2 regions of the Oceanobacillus sp. FSL K6-0251 genome follow, and region 1 is predicted to be linked to the other one. Evidence: riboswitches for the same ligand, from Rfam matches in the RefSeq annotation. Region 1 holds a riboswitch; the other holds the start of a gene.
The links. A riboswitch is a leader RNA that binds a small molecule or an ion and turns the genes downstream of it on or off. The one in region 1 is predicted to bind lysine.
Positions count from the first base shown of each region.

Region 2: it holds a riboswitch for lysine, as region 1 does, so the genes downstream of both, MKY45_RS17090 (Na+/H+ antiporter NhaC family protein) here and dapA (4-hydroxy-tetrahydrodipicolinate synthase) in region 1, are expected to answer to the same signal.

Region 1 is NZ_JBBORS010000001.1:2,233,685-2,237,855, forward strand. Features, by position in the region: gene MKY45_RS11230 (5'-3' exonuclease) at 1-409, shown strand, start outside; gene MKY45_RS11235 (PH domain-containing protein) at 709-1,134, shown strand; gene cysK (cysteine synthase A) at 1,138-2,064, shown strand; lysine riboswitch at 2,255-2,435, shown strand; gene dapA (4-hydroxy-tetrahydrodipicolinate synthase) at 2,675-3,556, shown strand; gene MKY45_RS11250 (DUF819 family protein) at 3,728-4,171, shown strand, end outside.
Region 2 is NZ_JBBORS010000001.1:3,430,651-3,434,821, reverse strand. Features, by position in the region: gene MKY45_RS17100 (YunC family protein) at 123-431, shown strand; gene yunB (sporulation protein YunB) at 565-1,362, shown strand; lysine riboswitch at 1,426-1,601, shown strand; gene MKY45_RS17090 (Na+/H+ antiporter NhaC family protein) at 1,875-3,437, shown strand; gene MKY45_RS17085 (sodium-dependent transporter) at 3,656-4,171, shown strand, end outside.

The DNA of each region.
Region 1 (4,171 bases):
CTTTGATAAAGATAACTTCTATGAGAAAAAAGCACTTACACCAGCACAAATTATAGATTTAAAAGGGTTAATGGGAGACTCCTCGGATAATTATCCAGGGGTAAAAGGAATCGGAGAAAAAACAGCCTTGAAATTATTACAGGAATTCGGAACCATTGATGAATTAGTAAATAATATAGAAAAGCTTCCAAAAGGGGTGCAAAATAAATTACAGACAGATATGGATATGCTCTATTTATCCCGGACGCTTGCCGAAATTAAATGTGATGTTCCGATTAGTTGTGATTTAGAGGATTCTAAATGGAATTTTAAAGAAGAGAAAGTGACATCAGCATTAGATAAGCTGGAATGGAAGCATGTAGACCGGTTACTGGCACCTATAAAGGATCAAACATCTGTATCGTTTTAATTTATCTTTAGAATAAACTGGGGTATCCTTTGTACCTCCCCTGGGTATAGAGAATACCCCTCTTTTTGCTTTTGTCTGTACTCTCTGTTTCGGATGAGAATGTACATAACCTCTAGTATATCTTCCTTTCTATAAAGCCTGAAATTATTTTTGTTCTTTTTAAAGAACATATTGTGAGTCAGTATAAGTTTTCCTTATTGTTAAAAAAATAACAGAAACGGATTGCTGAAGTTTGGTATAAAGTCATACAAAAGCTATAATAAAAGAAGGAATATTGTTCGAATGAATGGGGGAATTGAATGTATTTTAAATCAAAGAAGGATAAATGGATGGCAATCGTTCTCTGGGCTATTGTGATTAGCGGGGTGCTCATTCCCCTATTCAGGGGCCAGGTGATCAATGTAGCGATTATGCTGCTGTTATGCGGTATATTGCTCTGGTTCTGGTTCCGCACGGGATATAAAATTGATAGAGATCGGTTAATTGTTTATTATGGCCCTATCCGGCAAACGATTTATATAGAAAATATGGAATTGATTCTTCAATCTAAGATGCCGCTAATTGCACCGGCATTATCATTGGACCGTATCCAGATTCGAAGCGGAAAATATGATCTGATAGCTATTTCGCCCAAGGATAAGCTTGCTTTTGTAGAAGAATTGGCGAAGTTAAATCCAAATATTTCAGTAGATAAACGTTTATTAAAGGATGAGGAAGGAGAATAAAAAATGAGAGTAGCGGATAATATTACAGAGCTCGTGGGAGATACTCCTATGATAACACTAAATAAACTGCAGCCTGAAAATGCTGCAAAGATATATGTGAAACTGGAAATGTTTAATCCAAGCGGCAGTTTGAAGGACCGGGCTGCAGTGCATATGATTCATATTGCTGAGCAGGAAGGACTGATAAAGGCCGGAGATACGATTATTGAGCCGACAAGCGGAAATACTGGAATCGGATTGGCCATGGCTGCCTCTGCAAAGGGATATCAGGCGATTCTGGTAATGCCGGATAATAGTACGCAGGAAAGACGAAATCTTTTGAAAGCATATGGAGCCAAAGTGGTTTTAACACCAAGCAGTGAAAAAATGCCGGGCGCTATTCAAAAAGCATTAGAATTGCAACAAGAAATACCAAACAGTTTTATTCCACAGCAATTTAAAAATATAGCAAATCCAGATGCGCATCGTAATACAACAGCACTGGAGATTTTAAATGATTTGAATCATCAATTGGATGCGTTTGTTTGTACTGCGGGTACAGGAGGAACTGTAACAGGTACAGGAGAATCGCTAAGATCTTATATTCCGGATTTGCATATTGCTGTGGTGGAGCCTAAAGGTTCTCCCGTACTATCCGGCGGAGAGCCTGGTTCGCATAAATTAGTGGGAACCAGCCCGGGTTTTGTTCCTGAAATCTTAAACACATCGGTTTATGATGAAATCATTCAAATCAATGATGAGCAGGCATTAAGTTTATTAAAAGAGCTTGCCCAAAAGGAAGGCCTGTTTGTCGGACCATCAGGAGCGGCTGCTATTTATGCAGCTACAGAAGTTGCCAAGCGCATGGAACCTGAGCAAAAGGTGGTTTGTATCGCACCTGATACCGGAGAAAGATACCTGTCTATGGATTTTCTGCAAGAGGAAGAATAGAGGGGCGGGGGAATCACCTATTTTTTTATTTTGCATAGTTTACCAGTAAAGAAACTTCATCATGTTTTTTTAACACCATGGAGGATGCGCACGCTGTAAAGCTTTTTTGGCTCTTTTGAAAAAACCTCTATTTTTCAATTGTGTTTCTCTGTTATTCTTGCTATAATACAGACAAATTCATTATTCATAGGTGAACGGTAGAGGTGCAAAAACCATTAGTAAATATGCTGAGACAGAATAGGCTGACGATGAAGCATATGGAAAGGGGAATTTGCCGAAGTATAATAAGCCTTATTCTTATTATACTGGTACTGGTATTGAATAAATCCAGTGCTGTCATATAGGAAACTATGTGGAGGGCTATCAGCTGAGAGGACATTAAGTGTTTAAGCAGCAGCGGTCTCCGTTGGTGCTTTTTATTTTGTGGAAATAATTGAAGTAATGCATGATGATAAGAGAAAAGGACCCTGAAAAAGTTGGAACAAACAATAATACGGATTCTGCTTATCTTTATTACTTTCCACCCTCTAGTTTTTAAGGCACTTTACTTCGGTGCTATCCGTCTATTTTTCATCAAAGAATGTTGATATTATATAAAGGGTGTGTTGTTATGAATTTTGGAAAAGTGGTTACGGCGATGGTAACGCCATTTAACGAACAGCAGGAAATTGATTACGGGGCATTAGATCAGTTAATCGAGCATCTTATCGAAAATGGTTCAGACGGATTGGTGGTAGCTGGAACAACTGGAGAGTCACCGACTTTATCAGATGAAGAAAAACTGGCATTATTTTCACATACGGTACAAAAAGTAAATGGAAGAATTTCAGTAATTGCGGGCACCGGTTCTAATCAGACGAAAGGGTCTATTGCGTTATCACAAGCAGCTGAAAAAACTGGTGTGGATGCGATTATGCTTGTAACGCCTTATTATAATAAACCTTCTCAGGACGGTTTATATGAGCATTTTAAAACAGTGGCTGATTCCGTTCAGCTGCCGGTCATGCTATATAATGTGCCTGGCAGAACTTCTGTTGATCTGGCGGCAGATACCGTTATTCGTTTGGCTGCGGTTGATAATATTGTGGCGATCAAAGATGCAAGCGGCAATATGGATAAGATAACTGAAATGGCGGCCCAAACAGATGCAAGCTTTTCTGTATACAGCGGGGAAGACGCTTTGACCCTTCCGTCTCTTGCAGTTGGAGCTATAGGCATTGTTTCGGTTTCCGGGCATGTTATCGGCAATGAAATGCAGGAAATGATTGCTGCATATGAGCAGGGAGCCGTGAAAAAAGCTGCTTCCATACATCAGCGGATTCTGCCGGTCATGCAGGAAATGTTTGCAGCACCGAGTCCAGCTCCTGTAAAAGCAGCATTAAATCGCAATGGTGTCCATGTCGGCGGTGTTCGCTTGCCGCTGCTTCCATTAAATGATGAGCAGCTGCAAGCGTTAAACCATAAATTAGCGTTATTAGAGCAAGTGAAATAATCCTGTTGAAAACCTCTCTGACAATGGTTAGAGAGGTTTTTTTGATGGGGATTTTTCTGCATCATGATAGGTTAATTTCAAAAAAACACTCCACAATACCTAACAAATATTTAAAATGAAGTGGTAAAATATGATACATACAACCGAAAATAGAGAAGGGGCGGGGAGTGGATGAAAGAAACATTGATTCAAGCAGATGATAGCATTACGCTTTGGGGGATTATCATTATCTGGGCGTCTGTCAGTATTTTTTTAGAACAACGCTACAGCTGGGCTTCCAAGGTGACTGGGGCCATTATTGCATTAGTCGGGGCGATGGCTTTATCCAACTTTGGAATTATTCCCACAGAATCGCCGGTATATGATGCAGTATGGTCTGTTATTGTACCGTTAGCAATACCGCTTTTGTTATTTCACGTTAATCTTAAAAAAATATGGAAGGAAAGCAGCAGATTGTTGCTCATTTTCCTATTGAGCTCCATTGGCACAGTTGCAGGAACGATTATTGCATTTTTTACTTTACGGAATCACATACCTTTTTTAGACCAATTGAGTGGGATTTTCGGTGCTTCCTATATTGGAGGAGGCGTGAACTTTGCTGCTATGGCAGCTAAA
Region 2 (4,171 bases), 1.2 Mb from region 1:
TTCCATTCTATCACGGAGAGCCGTCCGAAAATTCCCGCTGAGTGAAGTTTCGTTTTATGTGTGACGTTCTTTAGCCCCTCTGCATACACTTATCACGAGAGAAAAACAGAGGGGGCATTTTTATGATTACGGTAGAACCTCTTGAGGTGGATGGAATTATTTTTACAGCAGTGAGTGTGGAATTGCCGCAAACAACCTTATTAACAATCAGCAATGATGTAGGGTATATTATGTGTGCAGCGCTCGATGTGGATATTTTTAATGAAATACCTAAGCTGAAAGAAAGAAACGTTATCGCCGGCCGGGCAATGGGAGTAAGAACCATTGATCAATTGCTGAACGCTCCGTTGCAGAAAATAACAGATGCATCGAAGGAGCACGGCTGGGAAGTCGGGATGACAGGAAAAGAAGCATTGCTTAAAATATCATAATACATGGAAAGACACTTTTTTTGTTCTTGCAGGGGACAGAAGAAGTGTCTTTTTACATGTAAAACCAATCCATTTTCCTTTGTTCTAATTCCCTTCCATAATTGCATAAATTATTACGAAGGGGGTTGTTGCATTGAAACTTAAAAGAAGATATCGATTTCGAAAGCGAACGGGAAGAAAAAGAAGAATGCCCCCCTCTCGACGCTCCATTCTGATGCTGACGTTAATTTTATTCTTTGCAGTAGTGGGCTTTAGTTTTTATTTGATAAACGTCAAAATTGAACCGATTGTTATTGATATTGCCAAACGAAAAGCGGATGAATTTGCTACGAGAGCGATTAACTCCGCTGTATATTATGTAGAGGAATATGGATTTGAGGATATCCTGAACATTACCTATGACAATGAAGGAAATTTAGTAACATATAACCGAGATCCTGCAGTTATCAGTGAAATCAACCGGGTAGCTACTGACCGGGTAGAGGAGTATTTTGCGCATGTGAATCGGGGGGAGCAGCTTGAATTTGAGCATAATCTGCATGAGCCTTATGACTATGAGGGCGGTGCGGATGGCAGGGTACAGATTGATCCTACGCTGATTGAGATTCCTTTAGGGCAAGTAACGGGAAATTCTGTACTGGCTAATTTAGGTCCTAAAATTCCTATTAATATGGAAGTGGTTGGAGCAGTGCGGACAAATGTGGTCGAGGATAAAGAAGAATTTGGGATTAATGGAGCTTGGGTTTCCCTGTATATCAATGTAGAAGCAGATGTACAAATTATTGTGCCATTTACCTCCGAAGTTAGAACTGTACATACCGAGCTTTATTTAGATGGAGGCGCAATTATGGGAAAAGTGCCTGATTTCTATGGCGGGGATGGAAATGCTCCTGATATTGCCGTACCAAAAGATGATTTGCAGAGTGACTGAATATGTAGTATAGTACAAATTAGTTGAGAAGATATTTATAATTGAATAAAAACCTTATCAGATCGGTGAGGTAGAGGCGCAGATTAGATGAGTATCCGGCAGGAGAATGACAACGAAGATTGCTGGAGAAAGGATAGTTTGCCGAAGTATATAAAGAGGTCATGCTTTATATTGCTGGCATATTACTGAAAAAGTATTATGCTGTCATGTAATGATTTACATGGAGAACTACTGATCGAAATGGAGGATAACGTGAATTGGTGAAACAATGATAGGTTATTTTCTATCATTGTTTTTTTGCGTTTTTAAAGGGTAATTTGTATATGTTTTTACTGTGAAACAGTACTTGAGTATGATAGATATCCCTGTGTCTTACTTTCCTATTTCGAATCGGTTATATGCACGTAATTATTTCAAAAGGAACTGCAGTTTCCATTATTCATTACGCGTCGTTGACCTTATTCAAAATGCTTAAATACTCAGCTCGAAAATAAATCGTTGGAGGTCTTAACATGGAAGGTACGTTTTGGTCACTGATACCTGCAATTGTCATGCTGATATTAGTGGTGTTAACAAGAAAGGTTCTTATCTCAATAGGAACAGGGATTGTTGTAGGAGCATTATTATTAAATGATTTCCATATATGGGGAACATTAAAAGAAATATGGACGGTATTTTATACAATTTTTTATGCAGATGGAGCCTTGGAGATGGGGAATCTATTATTAATCAGTTTTCTTCTCTTTCTGGGCGTGCTTACTGCGTTTCTCCAAGCTTCTGGCGGGGCTAAAGCTTTTGGAGATTGGATGCTGCGCCGGGTGAAAACACGTACCGGTGCGGAAATCATGACTGCTGTAATTGGATTGATTATTTTTATAGATGACTATTTTAACAGCTTAGCAGTTGGACAGATTGCAAGACCTGTAACAGACAGGCAAAAAATTTCCCGGGCGAAACTGGCATATTACATTGATTCCAGTTCTGCTCCCGTTACCGTAATCGCACCTATATCAAGCTGGGGAGCCTATATTATTGGTATTTTAGGCGGGTTATTTGCAGCAAATGGAATTACAAATTTGCAGCCGATTGAAGCATTTATACAAATGATTCCATTAAACTTTTATGCGATTGCTTCGATTGTTCTGGTGTTTATTGTGGCGTATTTTCATTTTGATATCGGTCCGATGCGCACGCATGAAAAAAGAGCAAAAGAAAAGGGAGAACTGCTGGATCCAAAAAGAATTCAGGTTTCTGGGGATTTAGGTGATATTTTTGATCCGCATAAGGATGGAAAAGTATTTCATTTAATTGTTCCTATCATTGTCTTATTTATTGTTACCGTCCTTGCTATGATTGTGACAGGGATTATGGAAACAGAAGGGAGCGCATCTATCCTTGATGCCTTTGCCAATACGAATGTTAATCTTTCCTTAATTATTGGCGGTGTTGCAGCTGTTCTTACTTCTATTATTTTTCATATGCAGCAAAGAAAACCGCGCTCAGACATGGGACGTATTTTTATTGAAGGCTTTAAAACCATGATTCCTGCAATTAATATTCTCGTTCTTGCGTGGATGATTGGTTCGATTATCGGTGCTTTAGAGACTGGAAGCTATTTAGCTGGTTTAGTAAATAATTCCTCTATTTCTGCAGATTTTCTGCCGGCTATTCTGTTTATTATTGCCGGTTTAATGGCTTTGGCAACCGGGTCATCATGGGGAACTTTTGGCATTATGCTTCCGATTGCAGCGGAGGTTATGGCGAACACAGATATGGGGCTATTTTTACCTGCATTAGCGGCTGTATTAGCCGGAGCAGTGTTCGGTGATCATTGTACACCTATTTCTGATACAACAATTTTATCTGCAACCGGAGCCGGGGCGCACCATATAGACCACGTTATTACACAGCTGCCTTATGCTTTCATTGCTGCTTTTACTGCTTTGATTGGTTTCTTGGTTATTGGACTAACTCATTCTACGTGGTTAGCTTTAACTGTAACGCTTGTTCTTTTGGCTGGGATTGTCTGGATTACTCATTTCCTGATTAATAAAAATAAAAAGAAGGCATCTTAACAGAAGGCTTGGAATACATTTTAGTATTCCAAGCCTTTTATGATGTAATAAGGGTATTGCAATTAAATCCTGCTATTTCCATAATTAGATATTTGACAAAAATGTCAAAAAAGCTATAATACAAGATGAATAGTCTGAAAGTAATGATTTTTGTTATTATTCTTATTTAATGCGCTTTCATTCTGTTGTTATTCATTAAAAAAGGGGGGTTATGATGGATGGAGAGTCGATCACAATGGGGAACAAGGGCGGGGTTTATTTTAGCGGCTGTCGGATCAGCAGTTGGTTTAGGAAATATATGGAGATTTCCTGCTGTTGCTTATGAAAATGGCGGCGGAGCATTTTTTATTCCTTATCTATTTGCTTTACTGACTGCGGGTATTCCAATTTTAATTATGGAATTTACCATGGGTCAAAAGTATCGGGGTTCTGCACCTTTGACATTTCGAAAAATGAATAAGAAAACAGAGTTTATTGGATGGTGGGCAGTACTTGTTGCTTTTGTTATTTCAACATATTATTCGGTAATTATTGCCTGGGCAATATCTTATTCTATCTTTTCGTTTAATCTGTCTTGGGGAGAAGATACAGAAGGATTTTTATTTGGGGAGCATCTTCAATTGGCGGAGATTCCTGGGGAAATAGGCGGATTGGTACCGGGAGTAGTTATTCCGTTAGTGATTGTTTGGCTATTGGTGCTGGGAATTTTATTCCGCGGTGTAAAAAAAGGAATC